Regions from separate parts of the Arthrobacter sp. EM1 genome, predicted to be linked through region 1. Evidence: predicted binding sites of a transcription regulator. Region 1 holds the regulator's gene; each other region holds the start of a gene.
The links. The regulator Rex, encoded in region 1, represses fermentation and respiration genes when NADH is low (regulators of the CRP and FNR family bind a similar motif). The targets are predictions, from matches to a motif close to CTTGTGAANNNNTTCACAAG.
Positions count from the first base shown of each region.

Region 1 (9,976 bases):
AATTCGGGCAGCCTGCCGTACAGGACGCCCTCGGGGTTGTAGACCTCGCCGTGGCGGAGCAAATGGACAGTGGCTTGGGGCATGTGTACCAGTTTCTCAAAGGGCAGGGCTAATGACGAAATCTTCTACAAGAAGTAGAACTCAAGAGTTTTCAGAAATGTTCCCCGGGGTTGGAATAAAAGATGCAAATGCATGTTTATACTGGGTGCAGCGCTTAGTTGAGACTTCAACCAATGAAGTTTCAGCTGACGATCAGACCTACCGTACGACCCACCCGACTCAAGGAGAAACACCATGGCACTTCCCACTAACGTCACCACCGGCACCTGGACCCTTGACAACTCGCACAGCGAGATTGCCTTCACCGTCCGCCACGCCGGCATCAGCAAGGTCCGCGGCCAGTTCAAGGATGCGGAGGCCACCCTTGGCCTCGCCGAGAACGTGGCCGAGTCCACGGTCCACGCCACGATCAAGACCGCCAGCTTCGACTCCGGCGACGCAAACCGCGACGGCCACGTGCGCGGCGAAGACTTCTTCGACGTCGAGAAGTTCCCGGAAATCTCCTTCGTTTCCACCGGCATCGTGCCCAAGGGCGACAGCTATGAACTCCAGGGCGAGCTCACCATCAAGGGTGTCACCCGCCCCGTGGCCCTGGCGACCGAGTTCAACGGCGTTGCCGTCGACCCCTTCGGCATGACCCGCGCCGGCCTGTCCGCAGAAACCACAATCAGCCGCAAGGACTTCGGCCTGACCTGGAACGCGGTCCTCGAAGCCGGCGGTGTCCTCGTCAGTGACAAGGTGGCCGTCAACCTCGAACTGGCCTTCATCGCCCCCGCAGCCTAGCCGGCAGCTAACCACCGGCCGGCCGGCTCCGGCGCCGGCCGCTTACACCCCGCTTCATCCCCGTGACGGAGCGGGGTGTTGCGTTAAGTCGGCGGCCGGGGCTTTGTCGAATCGGCCGCGTTTGGGCGGCACCCACCCCATGGCCTCCGGGTCGGGACTGCTAGCCGGAGCTTCCCGGGTTCGCCATGCCGGAGAGCCCCGGTGATGGCCCGTTGACGGCCAGGTGACGGCCCGGCCACGCGCAGAGAATACGCCTCGAGAATGATCCGCGCGGGCACCGGCCCGCGGTACGGTGGGAGGAATCCAGGCTGGGGGCAGGGCAGGAATCTGTTTCCGGTATCCGAACCAGAGTGCCATGCAAAGGAACGCCCATGAGTATCCCGCCCGTCCCGCCGTCAAACCCGGACTCCCCCGCCCCCGGCGAACAGCCGGCGCCCCACTACGGCCAGAACGATCCCCAGCACGGCCAGCAGCCGCCCTCCGCCCCGCAGTACGGCCAGGTGTCGCCTGCCGCTCCGGAGTATGGCCAGGCGCCCTCGGCACCGCCCTACGGCCAGCAGGCTGCCCCGCAGTACGGCCAAAACTCCCCGCAGGCCCCGCAGTACGGCCAGAACCCGCCGCCGTATGGACAGCCGCAGTACAACCAGCCGCAGTACAACCAGTCCCCCTATGCCCAGTACCCCTCCGGGCAGCTGCAGGCCAAACCCGCCATGCCGCAGCTGGTCAACACCGCTTTCTGGCTCATCGTCGCATCGGGCGCGGTGTGGATCATCTCCCTGCTGCTGGCGGTCGGCACCCTGGACACTCCCGGAACGCGGGCCATGTTTGAACAGCAGATGTCTGCCAGCGGGGCTGATATCCGGTTCGAAGACCTCAGGGGTGCCCTGGTGGGCAGCATCGTGGTCTTCGCAGTGATCAGCGCCGGGCTCTATGCCCTCGTGGCCTTGAACGTGCGCAAAGGCAAAAACTGGGCCAGGATCCTGGGCACCGTCTTCGCTGCCCTCTCCCTGTTCAGCCTCTTCCCGCTCAGCATCGGCACCCTGGCAGTCCTGCTGGGCATCGCCGGCATCGTGATGTTGTACCTGCCGGCAACGGCCCCGTACTTCAGCAAGCAGCAGCCGTTCGCCAACCCCTATGGGCAGCCGGGCAAACCGAACTAGCGCGCACCAGCTACTAGCCGGGCAACGGCGCAAGGGGCGCGGGAGCCGGACGGGCTGACTTTAACTAGCCAGCAACCTCCGGGTCCTGCGCCCTTTGTGCGTGGTAGGCGAGGATCTGCAGTTCGGTGGCCATATCCACTTTTCTCAGGTTGACCCCCGGCGGAACCTGCAGCATCACCGGGGCAAAACTGAGAATGCTTCGCACCCCGGCGGCAATCACCCGCTCGCAGACGTCCTGTGCAACGGCGGCCGGCAGGGCCAGCACTACCATGTTCGCGCCCGTGCGTTGCAGTACCGGCTCCAGGTCGGCGGCGTCGCTGACCCGCAGCCAGCCCACTTCGCTGCCCACCACCATCTGGTCCGCATCGAAGATCGCCACAATATCGAAGCCCCGGGATTCGAAGCCACCGTACCGGGCCAGCGCCTTACCCAGGTTTCCGGCGCCGACGATGGCCACTTTCCAGTCGTGCGTCAGGCCCAGGGCCGCTGCTATATGCCTGTTGAGGAACTGCACTTCGTAGCCCACGCCGCGGGTCCCGTAGGACCCGACGTAGGAAAGGTCTTTGCGGAGGGTGGAGGAGCTGACGCCCGAGGCCTCGGCCAGCGACTCGGACGAGACGCGGTCAACCCCCTCCGCAAGCAAGGTGGTCAGGGCGCGCAGATAGATGGTCAGCCGGGACACGGCCGCGGGCGGAATCTGCTTGGCGGCAGTCCCTGATCCCCCCGGCACGGCCTCAGGGGATGAATCCAGCGAAGTCACTATCTGCTCCATTGAGTCGCGTTGTGACTTCCACTCTAGGGCCCCCGCAGTTCGGCGAACAAAGCGCCCGGCTCCGGCGACGGGTCAGGGCTGCTGGCCCAGCGCCCGCCGCAGCGTCCGGTCCAGCCGGACTTCGTCGATCTTCCAGAAGTCCCGCTGGACACCATCCACCAGCACCACGGGAATCTCCTCGGCAAAGCGCTCCCGCAGTTCGGCGTCGTCGTCCACCAGCTGTTCGCGCCATCCGATTCCCAGGCTCTTTGTGACGCGGTCGACGGCGGCGCGCGCCGCCGAGCACAGGTGGCAGTCAGCTTTGGTGATGAGGACGACGTCGGGGCTTGGCATGGCTCCACGGTAGCCCGGCGGCCCGTCCGGCGTCGACGCCGCCGCGGAGCCAAGCCACTCCGCGGTGAGCCGCCGGGACAAAACCGGACCCGTCGGTGACTAGACTCGTGGCATGTCCGAAGAGAAGTACGCCGCCGCGGCCGCAGAACCTGCTGCCGCGGCGCAGCACGGCGAAGCCGCGTTCTTCGACGTCGACAACACCCTGATGCGCGGGGCCAGCCTGTTCCATGTGGCCCGCAAAATGCACCAGCGCGGGGCATTCACCCTCCGCGAGGCGGCCGGGATCGGCTGGAAGCAACTGATGTTTGTGCTCCGCGGCGAGAAAATGGATGACGTCCACGCCGTCCGGGATACCGCCCTGGCGCTCGCCGCCGGTATCACCGTTGCGGACATCGAGGCACTCGGCGAAGAAGTCTATGACGAAATGATTGAATCCCGGATCTGGCCGGGCGCCAAGGCGCTGGCGGAGCAGCACCTCCGGGTAGGCCGCCGGGTCTGGCTTGTCACGGCGACGCCGATCGAGGTGGCCACGGTGATCTCCACCAGGCTGGGCCTCACCGGAGCCCTCGGCACCGTGGGCGAAATCGTGGACGGGTCCTACACCGGGCGGCTGGTCGGCGAAATCCTGCATGGTCCCGCCAAAGCGGTGGCCGTCAGGGCGGTAGCCGATGCCGAGGGCCTGGACCTGGCCCGGTGCTGGGCCTACAGCGATTCGCACAACGACATCCCGCTGCTGAGCATGGTGGGCCACCCCGTGGCCATCAACCCGGATTCCCGGCTCCGCCGTCACGCCCGCGAACACAACTGGCCGGTCTACGACTTCCGTTCCGGCCGCCGCGCCGCCACCCTGGGGCTCAAGGCCGCCACGGTTGGCGGCGCCGTCTACGGCCTCTGGCGGGGGTTCTCCCGCTTCCGCGGCCCCTCTATCTGACCGCGGACATCCCTGCCACGCCGCTTTCCGACGCGCTTCTACCCGGGCGGTGCACTTCGGGCCGAGCGCTACGCGAATCCGTACGTCGCTCGCGTTTCCTTGCGGCGCCTGCGCCAGCGCGCGTCCGGCGTCGCCAGCTGGCGCGACAAGCCAAAGAAAATGCCCGCTGCCGGGAAGGCAACGGGCATTGACATAGTGCGAAGTATTTCTACTTCTTATTGCGACGCTGGTGGCGCGTCTTGCGAAGCAGCTTGCGGTGCTTCTTCTTGGCCATACGCTTGCGACGCTTCTTAATAACTGAACCCACGAAAGTTCCTTACCGGCTAGATGCAGTACCTGCCTGTTGGAAAGGATCCGCGGGCTAAGCAGCAGACTGTACAACTGACAGGTTCTTACAATGACGTAAAACGTTCCTTAACAGGGTACCGCCTATCGGGGGCAGACTACGACCGCAGACCGGCCCGGGCGGCCGGACGCTGTGATTTCCGGTGAAAAGAACGCAGGGAATCAGGCCGTTTCCGTGTGTCCGTCGACGACAGCGCCCTTGAGGTACTGCTCCACGGCGGTTTCCGGCACCCGGTAGGAGCGCCCGAACCGGACTGCCGGCATCTCGCCGGAATGAACAAGCCGGTACACGGTCATTTTGGACACCCGCATCACGTCCGCGACTTCAGCCACGGTCAAGAAGCGGGCGTTGGAGAAGTTAGCCTCCGAAGACATTTCCCTGTTTCCTTTACTCAAGCGAACGGCAGCCGCATCTGAACGACATGGCGGTGTGCCGATGCTGAGCCATCAAACAACCATGTGTTAGATACTCTAGGGGCTGATGGTGCCAATGTGAAAGAGTTACCGCTAAGCTGCCGGCGCTCGGACTGATTTCCCCTGGCTGTCCGGGCGCGCCAATGTTTAGGCGCGGGTCCGGCGCACACGAGCGGAATCCGCCAGCGACGCCAACACCGATTCCGTAACATCCCAGTCCATGCAGGCGTCCGTCACGCTCTGGCCGTAGACCAACTTGTCCGTTCCGGCGGCATGCTCGGCAACGTCAAGGCTTTGCGCCCCGCCGACCAGGAAGCTCTCCAGCATCACGCCGGCAATGGCTCCCCCCATGCTGCCGCCGCCCGCCAGCCGGGCGCCGATTTCCAGGGCAACTTCAGCCTGCCGGCGGTGATCCTTGCCGCTGTTGGCATGGCTCGCATCAACGATCAGCCGGGGGTTCAGCCGCGTGGCGGCCAATTTGGCGGTGGCGACCTCGATGTCCACGACGGAGTAGTTCGGTCCTCCGCGTCCGCCGCGGAGGATGATGTGGGTGTCCGGGTTGCCGGCGGTGGCGACCAGTGCGGCCCGGCCTGCACCGTCGATCCCGAGGAACGCCTGGGCGGCTGCCGCGGCACTGCACGCGTCGAGCGCCACCTGCAGGTCGCCGTCGGTCCCGTTCTTGAAGCCGATCGGCATCGACAGCCCGGACGCCAGCTGGCGGTGGATCTGGCTCTCCGTGGTGCGGGCACCGATCGCGCCCCAGGCGACGAGGTCCGCCATGTACTGCGGGCTGATGGGTTCCAGGAACTCCGTGGCGGCGGGGAGACCGAGCCCGGTGACCTGGCGCAGGAAAGACCGGGCCGCTCGCAGGCCTGCGGCGATGTCGTGGCTGCCGTCCAGCCGGGGGTCATTGATTAGGCCCTTCCACCCCACAGTGGTGCGGGGCTTCTCGAAGTAGGTGCGCATTACGATCAGCAGGTCTTCGCGGTGCCTCTCGGCCTGGCTGACCAGCCGGCGGGCGTATTCCAGGCCAGCCTCGGGGTCGTGGATGGAGCAGGGGCCAACAATAACCAGCAGGCGGTCGTCGACGCCGTCCATCACGGCGCGGACCTCGTCCCGGCCGCGGGCCACGACGTCGGCCAGTCGGGCATCCAGCGGCAAATCAGCAGCGATCTCCTGCGGGGTGGGGAGCGGGGTGAACTCGCTCACGCGCAGGTTCGAGGTGGATTGGTGGGACTCTGGGGCTGCTTCGATACTCATGGGGCGGGTCCTGTTCCGAGGTGCGGAGCGGGCCCTGATCAGAACCCGCCGGGAAATGGCGAAGGGCAGAGAATAATCTCTGCCCTGTTGGCTCTGAAGGAAGGTTGCTTGCGTGTTAGCTAGACGCGGGCCCCTCCAGAGCCAACGAAAAATACGCATACCAACGATTAGTCATGGCCCGACAATAGCCCGGCGCTTGCCGTGACGGAAAAACGGGCGCGTAACATTGCCGCCTTCGCAGCAGACCACACGCCGGATCACACGCCGAATCACACCCCGGATCCCACACTGGGTCCCACACTGGGTCGCACCCCGGGCCGCACCCCGGCTTCCGCGTAGTAACCCTCGATATGGTCCGCCACCAGCCGGGCCGCCCGGCCGCCGTCGCGGCCGGTGATGGCGGAAAGTATGCTTCGGTGTTCCACGCGAAGCCGTGCAGCCGTGGCGTTCCAGTCCGGAAGGTTGCCGGTTAACCCGCCGGCGTAGTCCTGGATGGCTTCGCGGAGGGAGCCCATCATCGCGCTGACCACGGCGTTGCCCGCGGCATCCGCCAGCGCCAGGTGGAATTGCACATCCAGCGCCAGGAACGTCTCTGTCCCGGCACAGTCCTCCATTTTTTCCAGCAGGCTTGCCGCCTCCGCGAGTGCCGGCGAATCCGGACGGGCGCGGGCTGCGGCCCAGGACTCCAGCAGCACACGCGTCTCCACGATGTCCTTAACCGGCAGGTGGGAGGTGGCCACGTGCAGCCGGAGGGCGGCGCCCAGGGCTGCTGTGGGGTCTGCGATGACAATAGTGCCCGCCTCCGGGCCCGACCCGACCCCGGCCCTGAGCACTCCCATGGCTTCCAGAACCCGGATGGCCTCACGGACGGAGGTACGGGAGACCTTGAGTTGCTCGGCCAGGGCGCGTTCGGGCGGCAGGCGTCCGCCCAGGGCGAGCCGACCGCTGGAGAGCTGGCCCTCAATCCAGGTCAGGACAAGCTGGTGGGTGCGCATATCACCAGCCTACTTGATGTGGTTGGACCATAGACTTAGAATGTGGTCGGACCACATTCCCCGCCGGCATATTCTTTGTGTGGACCCGACACCCAGGACGACGAGACCTGCCCGGAGGCAGCAATGACGCAGACCATCGAGCCCGGCAACCCCGAGGCTCCCACCCAGCCAACAGACACCGGCGCTGACCGCCGTCCCGCCGTGGCCACCCCGGGCAGCGTTCCCGCGGCCCTCAAGCGCCGCGTCCCGAAGTACTCGGACCTCGCCCCGCTGATGCAGTTCAAGAAGCCCGGGTTCGGCCGTGCCGCCAGGCTGGGCCGGGCCAGCACCATCTGGGATCTCCGGGACATGGCCAAGCGCCGCACCCCGCAGGCCCCGTTCGACTACACGGACGGCGCGGCCGAAGCCGAGATCACCCTGCGCCGTGCCCGCCAGGCGTTCCTGGATATTGAGTTCAGGCCAGGCATCCTGCGCGACGTCTCCCAGGTGGACCTTGGCACGCAGATCCTCGGTAAGCCATCCCGACTGCCGGTGGGTATCGCGCCAACTGGCTTCACCCGGATGATGCAGTCCGAGGGCGAGTACGCCGGCTCCCAGGCCGCCGCTGCGGCCGGAATCCCCTACACACTCTCCACTATGGGCACTGCCTCGATCGAGGACGTGGCCGCTGCCGCACCGGGAGGCCGGAACTGGTTCCAGCTCTACCTGTGGACGGACCGGGACCGCTCGCTGGAGCTGATCGAACGCGCGGCCAGGGCCGGAAACGACACCCTGATGGTTACCGTGGACACCGCCGTCGCGGGCGCCCGCCTCCGGGACGTCCGCAACGGCATGACGATCCCGCCGGCCCTGACGCTGAAGACGGTTGCAGATGCCTCCTACCGGCCGGCGTGGTGGTTCAATTTCCTGACCCATGAGCCGCTGACATTTGCCTCGCTCTCGCGCTATACCGGCACCGTCGCGGACCTGATCAATTCGATGTTTGATCCCACACTGACGTTCGAGGACCTGGACTGGCTGCGCGCAACCTGGAAGGGCAAGCTTGTGGTCAAGGGCATCCAAACGGTCGAGGATGCCCGCAAGGTGGTTGACCACGGCGCCGACGGCGTCGTGATCTCCAACCACGGCGGCCGGCAGCTGGACCGGGCTCCGGTCCCGTTCCATCTTCTTCCGGAGGTCGCAACTGCCTTCCAGGCGGACCACAGCGACGCAGCGATCATTCTGGATACCGGCATCATGAGCGGGGCGGACATCATCGCTGCCCTGGCCCTGGGCGCCGATTTCACCCTGATCGGCCGCGCCTACCTCTACGGACTGATGGCGGGCGGCCGGGCCGGTGTGGACCGGGCCATCGCGATCCTGGAGACGGATATGCTCCGGACCATGGCCTTGCTGGGCGTCAGCCGGATCTCGGAGCTGACCCCGGACCACGTGCGGCTGCTCGCCAAGTAGCCCGCCCGCCCAGCTATTTCCTGCGGCCGAACTTCGGCAGGTTCGCCAGCAGGTCAGCGGCTCGGGTGGCGGCGCGGCCAACAGAGCGGCCGATCTGCTGCGGCCGCTTGTCGTCCCCGGCGGTGCCGACGGGGAGGACGACGGCGGGGCTCAGTGCGCTGCCAGCCGGGAGTTCCGACAGCGCAGGGGCAGCCGGCACCGAGGCAGGCACTGCAGCGGCAAGGGCGGACGTTTCAGCGTCGGCGGGACGGCCGACGTCGAACGTCTCCAGCCAGCTGGCGACACCGGCCAGCGGTTTGGGGTTCAACGCGTAGTAACGCTTCTGGCCCTGGGCACGCATGCTCACCAGGTCCGCCTCGCGGAGCACTTTCAGATGTTTGGAAATGGTGGGCTGGCTGGCCTCGAGTTCCTGGACCAGTTCCCCCACTGCCTTGTCCCCCTCGCGGAGGGAAACCAGAATGTCACGCCGGGTTGCCTCAGCAATGACGGCAAATACGTCGTCTGTCACCATTCCTCCACACTAGCGACATATACGCCGGATGGCATCCACTAAATCGCGGGCCCGGTGGCGCCGGCAGGCCGCGCACCGGTCCCGCTTCGGGAACTGCCCTAGTCGAACCAGGGATCCAGGCCATAGAGCGGGAAGACTTCCTTGCGGGTGGCCATCACGGTCCGGTCCACGTCGTCGTTCGGGTCGAAGCCGACTTCCCAGGAGCGCCACCAGAGGTCGACGCCGTCGCCCATGATTTCCGGTGCGGCGACACCATATTTGGCGCCGTACTTGTCCAAGACGTAGCGGCGCCAGTCCTCCGGTACCGGGGTATGTAGCGAGACAGGCCGCCCGGCCGCGATGGCGATCAGGTGGCTCCAGGACCGAGGCACCACAGTAATAACGTTGTAGCCGCCTCCGCCGGTGGAAATCCAGCGGTTCTCGCAATAGCGGGCCGCGAGATTGCCGATCGCGGTGGCGGCCTCCCGCTGGCCGTCGACGCTGATGTTGAGATGCGTCAGCGGGTCCAACCGGTGCGAGTCGCAGCCGTGCTGGCTGACGATGGCCTCCGGTTGGAAGGCGCCCACCAGCTGCGGCACAACGGCGTGGAAGGCCCGCAGCCAGCCGCCGTCACCTGTTCCGGCCGGCAGGGCGACGTTCACGGCGCTGCCCTGCGCGTTGGGTCCGCCGATTTCATTGGCGAAACCCGTGCCCGGGAACAGGGTCAGCCCGGTCTCGTGCAGGGAAATAGTCAGGACACGCGGATCGTTCCAGAAAATGCTCTGCGTACCGTCGCCGTGGTGGGCGTCGATGTCGATGTACACCACACGCTGCATCCCGCCGTCGAGCAGCCGCTGGATGGCGAGGGCCGCATCGTTGTAGATGCAGAAACCGCTCGCACGGTTGCGGGCAGCATGGTGCATGCCCCCGCCGAAGTTCACCGCCCGCACGGCGCTGCCGTCGAGGATCGCGGCGGCGGCC
Region 1 is NZ_CP124836.1:2,955,335-2,965,310, forward strand. It holds gene QI450_RS13640 (histidine phosphatase family protein) at 1-83, opposite strand, end outside; gene QI450_RS13645 (YceI family protein) at 295-843, shown strand; gene QI450_RS13650 (hypothetical protein) at 1,215-2,003, shown strand; gene QI450_RS13655 (redox-sensing transcriptional repressor Rex) at 2,068-2,763, opposite strand; gene QI450_RS13660 (glutaredoxin family protein) at 2,848-3,108, opposite strand; gene QI450_RS13665 (HAD-IB family hydrolase) at 3,221-4,039, shown strand; gene QI450_RS13670 (hypothetical protein) at 4,108-4,233, opposite strand; gene QI450_RS13675 (AURKAIP1/COX24 domain-containing protein) at 4,248-4,346, opposite strand; gene QI450_RS13680 (helix-turn-helix domain-containing protein) at 4,547-4,759, opposite strand; gene QI450_RS13685 (3-deoxy-7-phosphoheptulonate synthase) at 4,946-6,058, opposite strand; gene QI450_RS13690 (FCD domain-containing protein) at 6,328-7,053, opposite strand; gene QI450_RS13695 (alpha-hydroxy acid oxidase) at 7,177-8,505, shown strand; gene QI450_RS13700 (metalloregulator ArsR/SmtB family transcription factor) at 8,519-9,016, opposite strand; gene QI450_RS13705 (acetoin utilization protein AcuC) at 9,115-9,976, opposite strand, start outside.

Region 2 (9,976 bases), 840 kb from region 1:
CCGGGACATGCCGGAACTGGTGGAGCACCTGCACTACCGGGTCATCGACGTCAGCACGATCAAGGAACTCTCCCGACGCTGGTTCGCGCGGGCCTACTTCCAGTCCCCCGCCAAGCTCGGCGGCCACCGGGCGCTGGGCGACATCCAGGATTCCATTGATGAATTGCGCTACTACCGTGAGGCTGTCTTTGTGCCGGCACCGGGCCCGGACAGCGTCACCGCACGGCGGATTGCCAGCAGCATCACGGGAACGGCCGGGGAATCCGCTGCCCAGACCCCGTCCGGGCAGCCGGCGACGTAGCCGCAGCGGAGTTATCTGCGCCACGTTTGCGGAAATTTTTGGCGAAAACCCAAAAAGTGGCACAAGCGGCCCCGAAGAACAGGTAAGCTATTTGTCGTTGCCTTTTCAGCCAGCCGGTCCTCCGGAAGGCATGGCGGGGCACATGGTGGGCGTAGCTCAGTTGGCAGAGCGCCTGGTTGTGGTCCAGGAGGTCGCGGGTTCAACCCCCGTCGCTCACCCGCATCAAGGACGGCAGTAAGTGTCCGACCCTAGACGAAGGCCGTACCGGATATCCGGTGCGGCCTTTGTTGTCTGTCCATGGAACCGTGAACGAAAGGAAACGCGATGAAGCGCACGATTTTTGAAGAAGATCACGAGATGTTCCGTGAGATGGCTGCCGAGTTCAACACCCGGGCCGTAGCGCCGCACTACGCCCAGTGGGACACGGACCACATGATGTCCCGGGCGCTGTGGACTGCCGCCGGTGAACAGGGCCTGTTGGGACTGGCCGTGCCGGAGGAGTTCGGCGGCCTGGGCATGAACGACTACCGCTTCCGCGCCGTGCTGGATGAGGAATTCGCCAGGAGCAACCACCTCGCCGTCGGCCTGGCCTTCCATCTCCACGATGACATGGTCCTCCCCCACCTGCTGGCCTACGGCTCCGAGGAGCTGAAAGGTCGCTGGCTTCCCGGCATGGTCTCCGGCGAAACGGTCACCTCGGTTGCCTGGACGGAGCCAGGTGCCGGATCGGACCTCCGCGGCATCCGCACTAAAGCCGTGCGCGAGGGCGATGACTGGCTGATCAGCGGCCAGAAGACCTTCATTGGCAACGGCATCTCCGGTGATGCCGCCCTGGTCCTGGCCCGCAGCGACGGCAGCACCGGCCGCGGAAACCACAACTCCTTCTCCCTGTTTATGGTCCGGAAGGGCGAGGGTTACAACACCGGCAAGCAGCTGGACAAGATGGGGCTGAAGGCCTCGGACACAGCGGAACTGTTCTTCGACAACGTCCGTGTCCCGCACGCCGACCTCGTCGGTGAGGAAGGAAAGGGCCTGCAGTACTGCGCGGAGCAGCTCCCCCAGGGCCGGCTGGCCATCGCGGTGGCGAGCTCCGCCGTCGTGCGTGCCATTTACGAGGCGACCGTGCAGTACACCAAGGACCGCAATGCCTTCGGCGAGCGGATCATCGATTTCCAGAACAGCCGCTTTGAATTGGCCGACATCCTCACGGAGGTCGAGGTCACCGAAACGTACGTTGACCGGGCCATTCAGGCCTTTAATGCCGGAGAGCTCGACGCCGCGACCGCCGCACGCGCGAAGCTCTGGGCGTCCGAACGGGCAAAGTCCGTCACGGACCGTTGCCTGCAGCTGCACGGCGGCTACGGCTACATCCTGGAATACCCGGTGGCGCAGGCCTACCTCGCTGCCCGGCTGCTGACCATCTTCGGCGGCACCAACGAAATTATGCGCGACGTCGTCGGCCGCGCCATCGCCGGCTGACCCGCCACCACTTAGCACAGAGGAACGTTTCTGACATGACAGTTCTGCCCATTACGATCTGGGGCGAGCCCGTACTGCACCGCCGGGCAGCTGAGGTTGCAGCCTTCGACGACGAGCTCCGGACACTCATCGCGGACATGTTCGAGACCAACGACGCCGCCAACGGCGTCGGTCTCGCCGCGCCCCAGGTCGGCGTCGGCAAACGGCTCTTTATCTACAAATACGACAACGACGACGGCGCCCCGCCGTCCGGCGCCGTGGTCAACCCGGTGCTGACCCTCTCGAAGATTTCCGGCGCGCTGCCGGATCCGGACGAGGAGGAGGAAGGCTGCCTGTCCTTCCCCGGCGGGCAGTATCCGCTGAAGCGGGCGGAGTGGGCCCGGGTGCAGGGCTTCGACGGCGACGGCAACCCCGTTGATTTCGAGGCGACCGGCTGGTTCGCGCGCGTGATCCAGCACGAATTCGACCACCTCGACGGGAAGTTGTACGTCAACAAGCTGATCGACCGGTATTCGCGCCAAGCCAAAAAACAAGCCAAAAAGAGCGGCTGGGGCGTCCCTGGTCTGACCTGGATGCCCGGTGTGGATCCGGACCCCTTCGGGCACTAGGGCGGCCTGCGCCAGGGTGTCCGCCGATCCTCCCCACCTTTGCGCCCGCGCCCGGTATTTCACCGGCGGTTCCCGGCCGACACGCCAGTGCGACCGGCCAATGTTGGGCAAACCCGGCGGCGTGGCCCCCTGGCAGCCCGAGCCGCAGCCCTAGGAAACGGGTTTGGCTGGTGCGCCCGGACGGCCGAACCGCGGCGGCAGGACCAGGAGGAACATGATGGCTGCGATCACCACGGCGGCGGCGTAGATCGTGACCTGATGCGTCGCAAGCGGGGCCCCGTTGTACATGGTGACTCCTACGGCCAGCAGGGCGACGGCGAGCACCACCACGGCAAAAAGCTGCTGCCGCCGAAGGCCGGCAAGAAGTAACGCCGCAGGCAACACGTACCAGAGTATGCTCGCCGTGCCCATTGCGTTGATCTGGGCGATCACGGATCCCGTGCCGGGTATTGCCGCGACGACTGACCCGAAAAACATCGCACCGCAATGAAGGACCAAGCCCGCGACGCCGGCCACCGCGAGCACCAGCTCACCCGGAGTGACGCGCCGGGCCAGCCTGGCATGCGGGACAGCCGGGGCCAGAAGCCGGATTACCAGCAACACACCGGCGATCGCGGCAAGGCTTAACAGAAATTCATTCGACATCCTCCCAGCCTACCGAGCCGCCCCGGCCGGGCATCAGCCGCTGCGGCCCGCCGGCGGTGCCCCGTTAGCGGTGCCCGGACTTCAGCAGGATGGCCGCATGATCGGGAACGTAGCGGAACAATTCCCGTGGCGGCCGGGTGTAGTTGACCGCCCGCGGCCTTTCCGGCAACGTCACGGGCTCCATCCGAACCTCGGTGTAGTCGATCCCGGCGAGCAGATGGGCGATCATGTTGATCCGGGCCCGGCGCTTGTCCTCGGCCTCGACTACATACCAGGGCGAGTCGGCGGTGTCCGTCTGCATAAACATGTCGTCCTTGGCCCGGGAATAGTCTTCCCAACGGAGGATCGCTTCCCGGTCCATCGGCGAAAGCTTCCATTGCCGCATCGGATCATCCAGCCGCGATTTGAACCGGCGTTCCTGTTCCGCATGGCTGATCGAAAACCAGTACTTGAACATCAGAATGCCGTCCTGGATCAGCAGGCGTTCAAAGACGGGGCATTGGGCCATAAAACGCTTGTGTTCCGCTGGTGTGCAGAATCCCATCACATGTTCGACGCCGGCGCGGTTGTACCAGGAGCGGTCCATCAGGACGATCTCCCCGGCCGCGGGAAGATGCTCCACATAACGCTGGAAATACCATTCGCCGCGCTGCCGGTCCGTCGGGGCGGGCAACGCCACAATCCGGGCAACACGAGGATTCAAGTATTCGGTAACCCGCTTGATAGCGCTGCCCTTACCGGCGGCGTCGCGTCCCTCGAAAATCACCAGGACGCGCGCTCCGGTGCTGCGGACCCATTCCTGCAATGAAACGAGTTCGGCCTGGAGCCGGGCCAGCTCGGCCTCGTAAACGCCCAGGGGCAATCGTCCGGAGGGTCCGGCGGCATCTCCCTTGGCGCGCTTGCGATCATCCTGTGAGGTGCCGGAGCCAGCCTTGCCGCCGCCGGCCTTGCGATGTGCCATGGTCCCCGTTCCACCTTCCGCGGCGGGATCTCCTGCCGCGTGCCCTGCCGTGCCCATTCTTGCCGAGCAATGGACAGCCCACAAGAGGCCGTCCGGCCGGGTACACCGGCGGTGCGCAGCCCTATGCTTAGGCCATGCCAGACCCCAGACCGACGCCAATGCAGCCGATCCTCACACTCACCGTAAATCCCGCGCTGGACCTCAGTACTGCCACGGAGCATGTCATCAGTGGCCACAAGATGCGGTGCGGCGCAAGCCGCCTGGACCCGGGCGGCGGCGGGGTCAATGTCTCGCGGGTGGTGCAGCGCCTGGGCGGCCGCACCCTGGCCATCTACACCGCCGGCGGACCCACCGGAGAGGCATACCGCAGGCTGATCGAGGCCGAACGCGTTCCCACCCTCGCCGTGCCGATCCACGGCAATACCCGGGAGGACTTCACGGTCGATGAGACCACCACCGGCAAGCAGTTCCGTTTTGTCCTCCAGGGCCCCGAATTGACTGAGACCGAATGGCGTTTGTGCCTGGCACTGGTGGCGGATTCACTGCCCGCCGGCGGCTATATCGTGGCCAGCGGCAGCCTCCCGCCGGGGGTTCCGGACGACTTCTACGCCCGCGTGGCACGGCTGGCGAGGCGCCATGGTGCGCGCTGCATCGTGGACGCGTCCGGTCCGGCGCTGGCCGAAGCCCTCGCCGAGGGGGTATTCCTGGTGAAGCCAAGCCGGCGTGAACTGGGGTTGCACTTTGGCACAACTCTGGAGGGCGAAGAGAGCGAAGTCGAGGCTGCCGCGGCGTTGGTTGCTGACGGCGCCGCGGAACATGTCGCCTTAACGCTTGGCGGCGAAGGAGCCGTACTCGCCTCGGAGTCCGGGATCCTTCGGCTGGCCGTACCGCGGGTGCAGGTTCGCAGCACCGTCGGAGCCGGGGACAGCTTCCTCGCCGCTTTTGTGCTCCGGCTGGCCCAGGGCCGCACCCTGGCGGAGTCGCTCCGGGCCGCGGTCGCTGCCGGGAGCGCTACGGTGACCACACCGGCCACCGAGCTTTGCCGCCGCGATGAGGTCGAACGCCTGGAGGCCGAACTCAACATCCGGGCCGCCGACGGGATCCCCGCAGAGTGAAGCTGCGACCGGCTCCCCTGGCGCTCGGGCTGCTGTTTGCTGCGGGAACGGCCGGCTGCTCGGGCTCCGCGCCAACTGCCTGCCCTGCCCTTGCGTGGTTCAACTCCCTGAGTGTGACCTTGGACGGCAATTCTCAATTGGTGAGCCTGGTCGAGTTCTGCGCGGAGGACGTCTGTTCGGTGCGCTACGCCGCAGGCGGCGGCGTCCTGGCCCGGCGCGAAGTACAGCTGGACTGGACCAGGGTGGGCGGCAGCGAAGCATGCGGCGGTCCGGCAACAGCCGGCCCCGTCAGGCTCACCATCTAAGCACGCTGCGGCCCGTGCCGGTTCTTCCCGGGGAGGGGAGGGAGCCGCTTGGCCAGCCAGCTCAGGGTCAACAGCTCAAAGTCACTCCAGCTGCCTTTCCGGGGCGGACACCGCCGTGTCCTGAAGCTCGTCCGGAGCCACACCAGGACCGCGCGGTCATCCGGCCGGGCGCACGCAGCCTACCGGGCAGCCGGCACAACAGTCTGCTGTTCGGGACAGGAGGCGAGGATCCGTTTTATGGCCTCCTTCTCCGCCGGGGTGACCCACAACAGGTAGGCAGCCTTGACCGATATTTGCCGGGCCACGTAGTGGCAACGCAAGGCCTTGTTCGGTGGAAGCCAGGTCGCGGCGTCGGATGCACTCTTGTCCTGGTTCGCAGCCCCGTCGACGGCGATCAGGTTCAGCGGATCGTTTGCCAGATGCTCCCGCTGCCCGGCGCTCAACTGCTGGGCACCCTTCTGCCAGGCGTCGCCCAGGGCCACAACATGGTCGATCTGTACGTCTTTGCTGCTCCCGCTTCCCCGCCGGAACCTGATCTGCTGGCCGGTGTATGGTTCCCGGAGCGTTCCGGCGGCCACCTGGCAGGTGGATCCCCCGGTGAACTCGAGGTCCGAAAGGTCGCGGCGAAGGATGTCGTTTCGGGTATCGCAACCGTTCAGGTCCACGTCGAGCCATGCCTGGCCGAATGCCCCGCGGTCATAGTCGGCCCGGGCTGCCCGGCCCTTGACCGCCAGCGTTTCGAGCAGCACAGCAGCGGAGCCAGCCGGAACGGGACGCACGGAAGCGACCGCATTCATCCAGCGCGCCGCCAGCACCGGCGCCTCGCCGGGCCCCCCTCCGGGGGGTTCCACAGCCGCGAACTGCCCGGCGGTGAAAAACCAGCCGAGCCCCGCTGCTACGGCGAGGGCCACTGCGGCAAGCAGGGCCCACGCCTGGCGGGACCGCCGTCGTGACTGCCGGAATTCCGGCCATGTCCGGGTCACACCCGCACCAGGGCACACTGCCGGGTGCCGGTCCGTTCCGGGGCGGGACGACTTCCTTCCACCCCTGAAGGCTAAATCCGGTCTCCGCCGCCGCCGCAGTTTTCCACAGTGTGGAGGACAGGTGCCCGGCTAGTTCTCCTTCGTCACCCGCACAAGGTCCTCGTTGGCGAGGGACATCAGGGATTCGAGTTGCTGGACCCGCGCCTCGTCTACCTCCCCGGCCGCATACTTGGTGCGTGCATCGTCGAGGAGCCGCTTGGCTTCCTTAACGTTCCGGTGCGCGACGTCCAACGCGTGTTCAAGAGTGGTTTCGTGGTCTACTGCCGGGTTTTGTTCCATTGAACCATTGTGGTGCGCATTCCAGGTCGATTCCAGCGGACCGGCCGGGAATGCGCCACAGAGTTCAGAAATGTCCGGTCAGGCGGTGACCTCAACGCGAAGACCGGCTGCCTGCAGGGTGGCAGCCGCGTCCTTGGCGGGGAACGACGGCGGGTTCACGCCGGCCATTTCCTCCATAACGCGGACCACCTGGCAGCTGTAGCCGAACTCGTTGTCGTACCAGACGTAGAGGATAACGTTCTTGTCGTTGGTGATGGTGGCAAGGCCGTCGATTATTCCTGCCCGGCGTGAGCCGACGAAGTCGGTGGAGACAACCTCCGGCGAATCGATGTAGTCGAGCTGCTTGCGCAGCTCCGAGTGCAGCGACATTTCCCGGAGGTAGTCGTTGACCTCATCCTTGGTGGTGCCGTTTTCCAGGCTCAGGTTCAGGATGGCCAGGGACACGTCCGGGGTGGGCACCCGGATGGAACTTCCCGTCAGCTTGCCGAGCAGCTCCGGGAGTGCCTTCGCCACTGCCGTGGCCGCCCCGGTCTCGGTGATCACCATATTCAGGGCGGCGGAGCGTCCGCGCCGGTCACCCTTGTGGAAGTTATCGATCAGGTTCTGGTCGTTGGTGAAGGAGTGGACGGTCTCCACATGGCCGTGAACGACGCCGTACCGGTCGTTGATCGCCTTCAGGACAGGAGTGATGGCATTCGTGGTGCAGGAAGCCGCGGAGACGATCCTGTCCGCATCGGTGATCGTTGCGTGGTTGATGCCGTGAACGATGTTCTTCAGCTCGCCCTTGCCCGGAGCAGTTAGCAGAACCCGGGATGCGCCCTTGCTCTTGAGGTGCTGGGAGAGTCCGTCGGCGTCGCGCCAGCGTCCCGTGTTGTCGACGACGAGTGCGTTGTGGATGCCGTAGGCGGTGTAGTCGATGGTGGCGGGGTTGTCCGAGTAGATGACCTGGATCTGAACGCCGTTCGCGGTGATGGTGTCGTTTTCGAGGTCCACCTTGATGGTGCCTTCGAAGGAACCGTGGACCGAGTCGCGGCGCAGCAGGCTGGCACGCTTGGCAAGGTCATTGTCCGAACCGCGGCGGACCACAATAGCGCGCAGCCGCAGCCCATGCCCGCCGCCGGCCTTTTCGATCAGGAGCCGGGCCAGGAGCCGGCCGATGCGGCCAAATCCGTAGAGGACGACGTCGGTGCTGGTGCGGTCGTCGGCGCCGCGCTTGCCCACAACATCGGCCAGCTCCGCACGGAGGAACTCGTCCAGGGTGGCACCCTTGCCCTCGACGCGGTACTTCTCGGTGAGGCGGGCGACGTCGATGGCTGCGGCGCCGAGGTCCAGCGTGGTCAGGGCGTCCAGCAGCGGGGCGGTCTCCTCAAGACGCAGTTCTTCCTTGCTCATCCGACGGGCGAAGCGGTGTGCCTTCAGGATGTTCATGGTGGACTTGTTGATCAGGCTGCGGCCGTGGATGGACGTCACCACGTTGTTCTCGCGGTACAGCCGGCCGATCACCGGGATCATGGCCTCGGCGAGCGCCTCCCGGCCCATCCACGTATCAAGACAAGAATCTGACGTCTGGCTCACAGAAATACCTTCCTAAAATCCACCACATACGGCGCCGTATGCGGAAGTCGGCTGCCGGAGGGTGTCCGGAACCTGGGCTCCGGGGATTCGGTCCACCCCGGGCGCACGTGTCAAGCAAAACGAAAGCCGCCGGCTGCGAACGCAGACCCGACGGCAGAACATCTACGTTCGTCTTCCATTCTACCGGCGGCCCGGAAGGGACCGGTGCCCCGTTACGCGTGAAATGACTCACACGCGGCCCGGGTTAGCCCGTCGTGCCCACCGGCACACCCAACGCAGGACAGCTGCGACGCCGGGCTCTGGCGCCCTCCGGCCTAAGCAGCTGCCCGCTACCCTCTAGGATGTTCCTATGGGACTAATAATCACTCTACTTATCATCTGGCTCGTTTTGTCCGTCCTCGGCTTTGTCGTCAAGGGCCTTCTCTGGCTGGCCGTCGTTGGCCTGATCCTCTTTGTGGCAACCGGCGTCTGGGGCTGGGTGAAGCGTAAGGCCAAGGCCTAACACTGCCATTGGTCCATACCGGCGGTGGCCGGCACCTTTCGGTGCCGGCCACCGCTTTTTTGGTGCGCGGCGGGTGCGCGGCAGCGCGCACCGCAGCGCGCCGCGGGGTTTGTCGTTACGCGGCCTAACCGGTGGTGTGGGTGGATGGGTTGACCGATACGCCGGGTTCTGTGTTCCCGCGCCGTTGCCAGCACAGGAATAGCGGCCATCCATCTACGAACGCCGTTGCCGGCGCCCTCCAGCAGCCTACCCGGACACTCGGGCGGGCAGCCCTCAAACGTGTCCTGTCTGGCCTTGCTCCGGGTGGGGTTTACCTAGCCTTCCCGGTCACCCGGGAAGCTGGTGGTCTCTTACACCACCGTTTCACCCTTACCTGCCCTGCCGGCTGTGCAAGCACACCCGGCACGCAGGCGGTCTGTTCTCTGTGGCACTGGCCTGCGGGTTACCCCGAGTGGGCGTTACCCACCACCCTGCCCTGCGGAGCCCGGACGTTCCTCGAGCCACTTGCGTGACGCGCGGCCGCCTAGTCAACCCATCCGCCGTCTATTCTACGGTCACTGCGGGCCGGCCCGGCAACACCTCCGGCGCCGGGCCTATGATCGGGGAATGGACGCGGCAGAACTGAGCCGGCGCCGTTTGCTGGAGCTGGCGGGAATCGGAGTGGGTGCGTCCGCCCTGGCAGCCTGCGCTCCCGGAATCCCATCCCCTGCCGCGCCACCGCCGGCGCCGCCTGCGGGTCCCGCGGGTGGGCAGGCGAACCCGACGGCGGGTTCGACCCGGACGCCTGCTGTCCCGTTGACCGTCCGGACCAGGACGGGATCATTTGTTTCGGTGTTCCGCCCCGGAATCAGCACCGGCTGGTCACTGGCCGCCCCCGAAGCCCCGCCCGGCGCGGCGCGGCCCGATCTGCCGCTGGCGGTATTCCTGCACGGTCTCGGCGGCAGCCACACGGTGCTGCTGGAGGAACTGGCCGCCCACGAGGCGCTTCGGCGGCACCTCGACGCCGGCGGTCTGCCCTTCGGGATAGCCGCCGTGGACGGCGGAAACAGCTGGTGGCACCCCCGCGCTGACGGCAGCGACACCCAGGCAATGCTGATCCAGGAGTTCATTCCGTTCCTCGGCGGCCAGGGGTACGACCTTGGCCGGATCGGCCTCTTTGGCCT
Region 2 is NZ_CP124836.1:2,114,036-2,124,011, forward strand. It holds gene orn (oligoribonuclease) at 1-301, shown strand, start outside; tRNA gene QI450_RS09720 (tRNA-His) at 447-519, shown strand; gene QI450_RS09725 (acyl-CoA dehydrogenase family protein) at 626-1,780, shown strand; gene def (peptide deformylase) at 1,816-2,388, shown strand; gene QI450_RS09735 (hypothetical protein) at 2,539-3,033, opposite strand; gene ppk2 (polyphosphate kinase 2) at 3,098-3,994, opposite strand; gene QI450_RS09745 (1-phosphofructokinase family hexose kinase) at 4,129-5,109, shown strand; gene QI450_RS09750 (hypothetical protein) at 5,106-5,414, shown strand; gene QI450_RS09755 (HNH endonuclease family protein) at 5,594-6,397, opposite strand; gene QI450_RS09760 (TolC family protein) at 6,527-6,736, opposite strand; gene QI450_RS09765 (glyceraldehyde-3-phosphate dehydrogenase) at 6,815-8,311, opposite strand; gene QI450_RS09770 (hypothetical protein) at 8,661-8,813, shown strand; RNA gene rnpB (RNase P RNA component class A) at 8,955-9,348, opposite strand; gene QI450_RS09780 (alpha/beta hydrolase-fold protein) at 9,420-9,976, shown strand, end outside.
Region 2: a site for Rex is predicted at 8,527-8,546, ahead of QI450_RS09765 (glyceraldehyde-3-phosphate dehydrogenase). Genes of this name have one in related genera too.

Region 3 (9,976 bases), 1.2 Mb from region 1:
GGCCTACGAGGAACTCCTGGCGGACGGTGAGGTCTCGGTGGAGGACGCCGCCCTGATCCAGGTCGCCAGCCCCAGCCGGGAACGGGTGGAGCAGTACCGCCTGCTGCGCGAAGAAGTCGAAGGCACCGTCGGGCACATTAACGGCACCTATGACACCCTGCAAAACACCGCCGTCCGCTACCTGCACCACAACTACCCCATCGAGGAGATGGTGGCGCTGTACCTGGCCGCAGACGTTATGCTCGTCACCGCCCTGCGGGACGGTATGAACCTCGTCGCCAAGGAATACGTCACCGCCCGGACCAACAATGACGGAGCCCTGGTGCTCAGCGAGTTTGCCGGCGCCGCGGACCAGCTCAAACAAGCACTGCTGATGAATCCGCACGACATTGATGGTCTCAAGGAGACCATCATGAAGGCAGTCCGTATGCAGCCCACGGAAGCCGCGCGCCGGATGCGCTCGATGCGCAAACAGATCCTTGACCACGACGTTGACCTCTGGTCCTCAGATTTCCTGCGCGCCCTCGAAGAAAAGGTCATCCGAGATGACAGCTGAGCACTCCCCCGGGCCAGCCCCGCTGACGCTCTCACCGGACCTGCTCGCGGCACTGCGCCGCGTGGCCGGCACCGAACACCTGCTCGTCGCAATGGATTTTGACGGCACCATGGCACCCCTCGTCGACAGAGCGGGGGACGCCCGTGCCCTCCCCCGCTCGGCGGCGGCGTTTGCCGCCCTCGCCGAACTGCCGCGGACGACGACTGCCCTCGTCTCCGGGCGCGCCCTGGGCAGCCTCCGCGCGGTCGCCTTTCCCCCGGCGAAGACCCTGCTGATCGGCAGCCACGGGGCCGAGGCCTGGCTGGGACCGGGGTCTGCGCCGCTGGAACTCGATGACGCCCGCCGCAAGCTTCTCGCCGATATCAGGCAGGAACTCGAAGGCATCGTCGAGGCCGCCCCCGGCACCCTGCTCGAGGACAAACCGGCTGGCGTTGTGCTGCACACCCGGCTTGCCGCCGACGACGTCGCCGAGGACGCCATCGCGGCGGCCCGCGCCGTCCTGCAGGACAAACCCGGGGTATTCCTGAAGACCGGCAACCGCGTGCTGGAAACGTCCGTGGTCCATGCCTCGAAGGGAGAGGGAGTCGCCTTCCTGCGCCAGGCGACGGATGCTACCGCCACGATTTTCGCCGGCGACGACACCACCGACGAGGACGCCCTGGCCAGCCTGCTGCCGGGGGATCTCGGTGTGAAGGTGGGCCTGGACTTCACCCAAGCCGAGTTCCGGGTCGAGGCTTGCGCTTATGTCTCCGAGCTGCTGGAAGCCTTGCTGCGGGAACGTAAGCGCGCCCTCGGGCTGTGAATACTAGCCCATCACGGGAACCATGCAGGCTGAATCACGTGTGACATCTACGACATTTTGACCTATTTACCAATTATCTGACATACTCTGGTTGTGATGTGGCGCACAAGTAACGTGCGGCGTCATTGGATACTCCTCGGCTTCGGCCGGGGAGTATGCGCACGATCAGGTGCCAACAACTGAATACATAACTGAAAAATAAGACCATTCACTACGGATCGTCCGGCACGTACCTGCCGGTGAAGGGATTGATAACTGTGGCTACAGTTACTTTTGACAACGCAACACGTGTGTACCCGGGCACGGACAAGCCCGCAGTTGACAAGCTCAACATTGAAATCGCCGATGGCGAATTCCTGGTCCTCGTTGGACCCTCCGGCTGTGGCAAGTCGACCTCCCTGCGGATGCTCGCAGGTCTCGAGGACGTCAACGCCGGCCGGATCCTGATTGGTGACCGCGATGTCACCGACGTTCCCCCGAAGGACCGCGACATCGCCATGGTCTTCCAGAACTACGCCCTGTACCCGCACATGACGGTCGCGGACAACATGGGCTTCGCGCTGAAGATCGCCGGCGTCAGCAAGGAAGAGCGTGCCGAACGCGTCCGTGAAGCTGCCAAGCTGCTGGATCTCGAGCCGTACCTGGACCGCAAGCCGAAGGCACTCTCCGGTGGCCAGCGCCAGCGTGTTGCCATGGGTCGTGCCATCGTCCGCAACCCGCAGGTGTTCCTTATGGACGAGCCGCTGTCCAACCTTGACGCCAAGCTCCGGGTCCAAACCCGCACGCAGATCGCGTCCCTGACCCGCCGGCTGGGTGTCACCACGGTCTATGTGACCCACGACCAGGTCGAGGCCATGACCATGGGCGACCGCGTTGCCGTCTTGAAGGACGGCCTGCTGATGCAGGTCGACACCCCGCGCAACCTCTACGACAAGCCGAAGAACGTTTTTGTGGCCGGCTTTATCGGCTCTCCCGCAATGAACCTGCTCGAGCTTCCCGTGGTCGACGGCGGCGTGCAGTTCGGCGGCACCGTGTACCCGGTACCGCGCGACGTCCTCGAAGGAGCCCACGGCAAGACCGTGACCCTCGGCAGCCGTCCGGAAGACCTCGAAACCGTCGCCGCCGGCGAGGGCCTGCAGGTTGAGGTCGACGTCGTCGAAGAGCTCGGAGCCGACGCCTACGTCTACGGCCACGCAAAGCTCGACGGTCAGAGCTACGACATGGTGGCCCGCGTCGACGGCCGCCGCCCGCCGATGAAGGGCGAAACCATCTACGTCCGTCCGCAGTCCGGCCATGTGCACCTGTTCGACACCAAGACGGGCCTGCGCCTGGGCGACTAGTCCCCACCGGCACCCTAGCCTCGCTTCGCTTCGGCCAGGGAACCCTGCCGGCGTGGGCCCACCCACCGGCACCCTAGCCTCGCTTCGCTTCGGCCAGGGAACCCTGCCGGCGTGGGCCCACCCACCGGCACCGCATGTCCGACGGCGGTCCTCCCTACTGGAGGGCCGCCGTCGGGCGTTAACCTAGCAGCTACGCCCCTTCGTTAGGGTAGGCGCCCTCAGTACGGAAGAATTGGGTTATGACCGAGGAATACCGAAGCACCGAGGAAAACGGTGCCCAGTGGCACAACGAACCTACCGATTACGGGCAGGTCGGCAAGCTGCCCCGGTTTGAAGCCGCCAGCGCCAATGACAGCAAGGGCGCCGTGGCCTCAAGTTCGCTGAGCATCACCGCCGCGGCCACCGAACCGGAGCTACTGGACCTGCCATGGCACATCGCGCTGGAGGATTGGCCGGCCGAATACCTCGCCGCGCTCCCCCGCGGCATTTCCCGCCATATTGTCCGCTTCGCCCACCTTGGCGGGTCTGTGATCGCCATCAAGGAAACGTCGGAGCACGTGGCCCGCCACGAGTACCACATGCTCCGCAAGCTCGCCCGGCTGGACGTCCCCTGTGTGGAACCAGTCGCCGTTATCACCGGCCGCACCACTCCCGAGGGCCGGCCGCTGAACCCGGTGCTGGTCACCCGGCACCTGAAGTTCTCCATGCCGTACCGCGCCCTCTTCTCCCAGATGCTCCGCAAGGACACACTCACCCGCCTCATCGACGCCCAGGCGTTGCTGCTGGTCCGGCTGCACCTGATCGGGTTTTATTGGGGCGATGTCTCGCTCTCGAACACACTCTTCCGCCGCGATGCCGGCGCGTTCGCCGCCTACCTGGTGGACGCTGAGACCGGCGAGCTGTATCCGGATCTGTCCACCGGCCAGCGCGAATACGATCTGGAGATTGCCAGGGTCAACATCGCCGGTGAGCTGATGGATCTGCTCGACGGCGGCCTCATCGAGGAGAAGGTGGACCCGGTGGCCACGAGCGAGCTCATCATGGACAGCTACCGGCGCCTTTGGACCGAACTGACCGAGAAGGAATCGTTCGAAATCGGCGAACGCTGGCGGGTAGCTGCCCGCATCCGTAAGCTCAACGAGCTGGGGTTCGACGTCGAAGAATACGCGATCAAAACGACACAGAACGGTTCCACCATCCAGCTCCAGCCCAAGGTGGTCGACGCCGGACACCACCAGCGCCGGCTGCTGCGCTTGACCGGCCTGGACGCCCAGGAAAACCAGGCCCGGCGGCTCCTGAACGACATGGATTCCTTCCGCGCCGACAACAATCCCGGAATGGACGAGGAATACAGCGCGCACCTGTGGGTCAGCCAGATCTTCGAACCTATTGTCCGCTCCATCCCCCGGGACCTGTCCGGGAAGCTGGAGCCGGCCGAGGCAGTGCACGAGATCCTGGAGCACCGCTGGTACATGTCGGAGAAGGAGAACCGGTACATCCCGCTGGCTGAAGCCGTGCAGTCCTACATTGAGTCCGAACTCCGGCACCGCCGGGACGAAGCGGCCATTATGCTAAACCCGGACACGGAGCTGCTCAAGATACTGGAGATCGAAACGGAGGAATCCCGCTACGGCGCCGACGATTCCGAGGACTAACACCCGCCGTCCCACACCCAACTAGCTTGCAGTAAACGTCGTTTTCAGCGCTCAAAACGGCCTTAGCTGCTAGTCAGTTGGGCGGTACGCCTTGTGGCACGTATGTGCTAAATTGCCTTGCCCGGGTTCAGGATGCCGGCCGGGTCGAACAGCTCCTTGATCCTGCGTTGCAGTTCACGGACGGGCTCCTTCTGTTCCAGGCCCAGCCAACGCCGCTTGTACTGGCCGATCCCGTGTTCACCGGTAATGGTGCCGCCGATGGCAAGTGCCACCGTGATGGATTCATCCAGGGCCGCTCCGAGCCGCTTCATGGCGTCGGCGTTCACGGCCCCCTCCGCCCGCTCCACCCAGAAGGTGGGGTGCAGGTTGCCGTCGCCGGCGTGCGCCACCACCTTCAGCTTGACCCGGTGTGCCACCGCCATGGATTCCAGGGCTTCCACGTAGTCAACCAGCCGTGAGCGCGGGACGGCGACGTCCTCACCCACGCGGTATTCGTCGTCGACCTCCACTCCGCGGCTGTTGCGCCGCAAGTCCACCAGCTGCTCCGCCTCGGCGCTGGCTTCCATCGTCACGATGGCACCTCCGGAAGCGAGAACCGGCCGGATGGCGGCAGCTTCCGCCGTTGCGCCGAACCCGTCGGTCTGGATCAGCAGCAGGGACCGGCCCCGGGAGGAAAGGTCCGAGCCGTGGACCGCATCGAGCTGGGCCAGGGTTCCGCTGTCCAGCAGCTCCATAATGGCCGGCTGGATGCGTGCCTTACCCACGGCGAGGACACCCGCAGCGGCGCTGCGGAAGTCCGGATAGAAGGCGGCGATCGTGTGCACGTCCAGCGGGAGGTACTTGAGCCGGACGGTGATGCCAACAACAATTCCCAGCGTCCCCTCCGAGCCGACAAACAGCCCGGTCAGGTCGTAGCCGGCGACGCCCTTGAACGTCTGATGGCCGGTGTGGATGAGCGAGCCGTCCGCCAGCACAACGTCGAGCGCGAGCACGGAGTCACGCGTGACCCCGTATTTGGCGCAGCGCAGCCCGCCGGCGTTTGTGGCGACGTTGCCGCCGATTGTCGACATTTTGAAGCTGGCAGGGTCCGGCGCGTACATCAGCCCGTGGACTGCTGCCGCGGTGTTGAGGTCTGCGTTGATGACCCCGGGTTCGACGACGGCCGTCTCGTCGTCGGGATTAAGGTCCAGGATGCGGTTCATTTTTTCCAGGCTGAGCACGACGCAGCCCTTGGTGGCGTGCGCACCGCCGGAAACACCGGTCCCTGCGCCGCGGGCCACGAGCGGGATGCCGAGGGCGGCGCAAGCCCGGACGGCGTCCTGAACGTCTTCGACGGATTCGGCTCGAACGACGGCCAGCGGCAGCTGATATTCCAGCACGGGTCCCTGATCCACTGCATAGCCGGCCAACGTGGTGTCATCCAGGGCCACTTTGGCGCCCAAGGCAGAAGTGAGCTCGTCAATGATGCTCATGCGGTCTCCAGTTCGTCGATTCCAGCCTTCAGTCTAAGCCGCGGGTTCAGGCGACCCCGGGGGCCGGAGCGCACTGGCCAAAGTTCCGCCGGGTCGTCTCCACCCACCATTGATCTGCAAGCGCTTCCACACTTCGTCGTTCTGTGACTAAGGAACGTCACAATACCGGCGGGTACCGGGTCGGCGACGACCGAGTCAGAAAGATCCCACCCAGAGCGCAAAACCGCAGTTCAGCGCCCTGAGGGGTATATCGAGCTAGTGCGCCCTCCCGCAACCGCAGCAGAGACCGCCCGGCTTCCGGCTGGAAGCGTTTTCATTTCGCCCGTGCCGCCCCTACTATTACCGGCATGTCCGTTGATTCAGCACTCGCAGCCCCCGCCGAACTGGCCGGGACCCTGACCGGCCCTTTGACGCCGGTACACCCCGAAGATCTTGTCCCCGGATGGTGGCGCTCGGCCGTCATCTACCAGGTGTACCCGCGATCCTTCCGGGACCTGAACGGCGATGGCATCGGCGACCTCGCCGGGATTACCGCGGAACTTCCCAAGTTGGCTGATCTGGACATCGACGCCGTTTGGCTTTCGCCGTTTTACCGCTCCCCACAGCGTGATGCCGGTTACGACGTCAGTGACTACTGCGACGTTGATCCCCTTTTCGGCACGCTGGCTGACTTCAATGCCATGATGGCAGAGGCGACGCGGCTTGGCCTGCGAATGATCGTCGATCTGGTGCCCAACCACTGCTCAGACCAGCACGTTGCCTTCCAGGCCGCCCTGGCAGCCTCCGCCGGCAGCCCGGAACGGGACCATTTCATCTTCCGTGACGGCCTCGGAACATTCGGCGAAGAACCGCCGAACAACTGGCAGTCCCACTTCGGCGGGCCCGCCTGGAGCCGGATCACGGAACCGGACGGCACCCCGGGGCAGTGGTACCTGCACTTGTTCGATACCTCCCAGCCGGACTTCAACTGGGACAATGACGCCGTGCATGAGGAATTCGAACGTGTGCTGCGCTTCTGGCTGGACCGCGGAGTGGCCGGCTTCCGGGTTGACGTTGCCCATGCCCTGGTGAAAGCACCGGGCCTGCCGGAATGGGGCGGCCGCGCCGACGGCAACAGCTGCGACGGCTATCCCGGACACGATGCCCCGATGTTCGGCCAGCCAGCCCTCCACAACATCTACCGCAGATGGCGGCAGATCCTGTCCGAATACGGACCGGATCGCATCCTCTGCGCCGAAGCGAACGTGGACCCGCTGCCGCGGCTGGCCGACTGGGTCCGGCCGGACGAGATGCACCAGGCATTCAATTTCCCGTATCTGCACGCCGGCCTGGACGTCCACCGCATGCGCGGCATCATTACCGAGTCCCTGACCGCGCTGGACTCTGTCGGCGCTCCCAGCACCTGGGTACTCTCCAACCACGATGTGGTCCGGCACGCCACCCGCTTCGGCTACGACGGCCATGCGCCCCGCGACGGCGACGGGATCGGCAGCTTTGATCCGCAGCCGGACGAGGTCCTGGGCCGTTCCCGGGCCGCGGCAGCCTCTATGTTTATGCTCGGGCTGCCGGGCGGCGCCTACCTCTACCAAGGCGAAGAGCTCGGCCTGCCGGACGGGATCAACATCCCGGACAACCAGCGGCAGGACCCTACGTTTGCCCGCACCGGCGGCGAAAGGCTGGGACGGGATGGCTGCCGGGTGCCGCTGCCGTGGCGGACCGCAGAGCCTCACGCCGGCTTCGGCGACGGAGCAGCCCCCTGGCTTCCGCAGCCCGAGAGCTTCGCGGGACTGGCGCGAGATGCGCAAGCCGCCTCCCCGGCCTCGCACCTGAACCTCTACCGGCGTATGCTGGCCGAACGCCGCGCACTGGGGCTCGGACGGGGATCGCTCGCCTGGGCAGAGGCCTGGTGTACCGACACCTGCCTGGCCTACGTGAATGGCACCACCTTGGTGCTGCTCAACGCCGGGCGGGAGTCGGTTGAGCTGCCTGCCGGCCGGGTGCTGATCCGCAGCGGCCAGCGCGAAGCGGGGGACGGCTTGGAGTCAGCTGAACTGCCTGCCTCCGGGCATCGGTTAAGCCCAGGGGAAGCCGTTTGGCTGGAAATCAACCTCGAGGACGCGGAGAGCTAAAAATGCCCGGTATCAAGGCCGTCGCAGAGCGCGCTGGCCTCTCCATCGCCACCGTTTCGCGGGCCCTGAACGGCAAAGGCAATGTCTCGGCCCGCAGCCGTGAACTCGCCCGGACTGCCGCGGCCGAACTCGGTTTCGTTCCCTCGTACCACGCCTCCAGCCTCGCCTCCGGGCGGAACCACAACGTCGGCGTTGTGGTTCCGTTTGTGCACCGCTGGTACTTTTCCGCGGTGTTGGAAGGCGTCTCTGCGGCCCTACTCGACGCCGGGTACGATCTCACGCTGTACAACGTCAGTGTGGGGCAGGAGCGCCGGCAGAGCGTGCTGAACGACTTTCTGCTCCGCAAGCGGGTGGATGCGGTGATCGCGGTCTCCCTGAAACTCAGCGCGGCCGAAATCCAGCAGCTCCTCGCGATCCACCGGCCCATTGTCGGGATCGGTGGACCGCTGCCCGGGACCTCGACCATCCGGATCGACGACGCCGGGATTGCCCAGGCCGCAACGCGCCACCTGATCCAGCTCGGCCACACCAAGATCGCCCATCTGACCGGCGGCTCCGCCTACGAGCGGGACTTCCGCTTGCCGGGCACCCGCCAAGCCGGCTTCCAGAAGGCCATGATGGACGCGGGCCTGGCGATCCGGCCGGAGTGGCAGGTCTCCGCCGACTTCACGATTCAGGGAGGCTATACCACCGCCCGGCAGTTGCTTGGGGGTTCGGCGGACCGGCCGACAGCGGTATTCGCGGCGTCCGACGAAATGGCGATCGGCACGATTCTTGCCGCCCGCGACTTCGGCCTGAGTGTGCCACACGACCTCTCCGTGATCGGCATTGACGGCCACGAACTCGGTGAGGTCTTTGGGCTCACGACGATCGACCAGGATGCGCGTGGCCAAGGTGCACTGGCGGTCGGGCTCCTGCTGGAAGGGCTCGACGGCGCCGGGGGCGCCGGCGCGGCGGGGGCAGCCGGGGCGGCGGGGGCGGCGGGGGCAGCCGATACCGAGTATCCGACGAAACTCCTGATCCGTTCAAGCACCGCCGTCCCGCCCGGCAACACGGAGCCACAGCGTTAGCACACGGTCCTCGGCCCGGCTGCCGCGTTCCGCCCGGCTACGTCGCCCATGACCAAGCGGTTGGGTCAGGCAACCCGGCTACTCAAGCGTCGGCGCCACCCATAAAGCGCACAAACCGGTCCAGGACTTCAGGCCAACCAGCTGCACAATCCAAGCGTGTTGCGGCCGGGTCCTCGGCTCCTTCCCAGCCGCCGTGCACGAGCCGAACCTCCGTTCCGTCTTCCACTGCCCGGAACGCGACTCGCAGTTCCGTTGACCAAACCGCCGATGACCCGGGGTGCCAGCTGGCGTGGAAGGACATGGGTGGCTGCCAGTCATCGATGGAACCCCAGACGGCCGTCCTGCCGTCGTCAGCGGACTCCAGGATGAGGTTCTCCTCAAACTCCACATAGGAGCCAGCGCCAAATACGCCGTGGTTTTCCAGCGGCCACCAAAGGTGCGTGTGCTCGGTGAAACCAACAAAGGCTCGGGCGACTGCGCCGGGGACAATAACGGTAAAGACGACGGGATCGAAGCCGCCTGACGTTTCCTGCTCCGCGGTCCCGGTGGCGTCCGCGGCGGCGTGGCTGAAGAGGTTATCCATGGGCACCAACTCTACCCTCGGACCCCTGCCGGCCGGCCTGCGGGCACCAATGTTCCCGGTGTGGGTGGGGGTGTTTTTGGGTGGGGTGTTAAATGCGGGAGGACCCCCAACGTGGTTGGGGGTCCTCGACCGTGTAATGATGTTCCGGCGGTGACCTACTCTCCCACACCCTCCCGGGTGCAGTACCATCGGCGCTGTGGGTCTTAGCTTCCGGGTTCGGAATGGGACCGGGCGTTTCCCCCACGCTATGACCGCCGTAACTTTGTGTCCGCACCGTTCCGCGCCTGGGCGTGGTGGTGGGAAATCTGTGGTTACAACTGTGGTGTTGTTGTGTTGTTGTGTTTTTGTTCCTCACGCAACGGGTTTGTT
Region 3 is NZ_CP124836.1:282,805-292,780, reverse strand. It holds gene QI450_RS01355 (trehalose-6-phosphate synthase) at 1-556, shown strand, start outside; gene otsB (trehalose-phosphatase) at 546-1,358, shown strand; gene ugpC (sn-glycerol-3-phosphate ABC transporter ATP-binding protein UgpC) at 1,616-2,698, shown strand; gene QI450_RS01340 (DUF4032 domain-containing protein) at 2,938-4,353, shown strand; gene QI450_RS01335 (FAD-linked oxidase C-terminal domain-containing protein) at 4,461-5,825, opposite strand; gene QI450_RS01330 (glycoside hydrolase family 13 protein) at 6,173-7,954, shown strand; gene QI450_RS01325 (LacI family DNA-binding transcriptional regulator) at 7,957-9,024, shown strand; gene QI450_RS01320 (SRPBCC domain-containing protein) at 9,107-9,607, opposite strand; rRNA gene rrf (5S ribosomal RNA) at 9,750-9,866, opposite strand.
Region 3: a site for Rex is predicted at 1,449-1,468, ahead of ugpC (sn-glycerol-3-phosphate ABC transporter ATP-binding protein UgpC). Genes of this name have one in related genera too.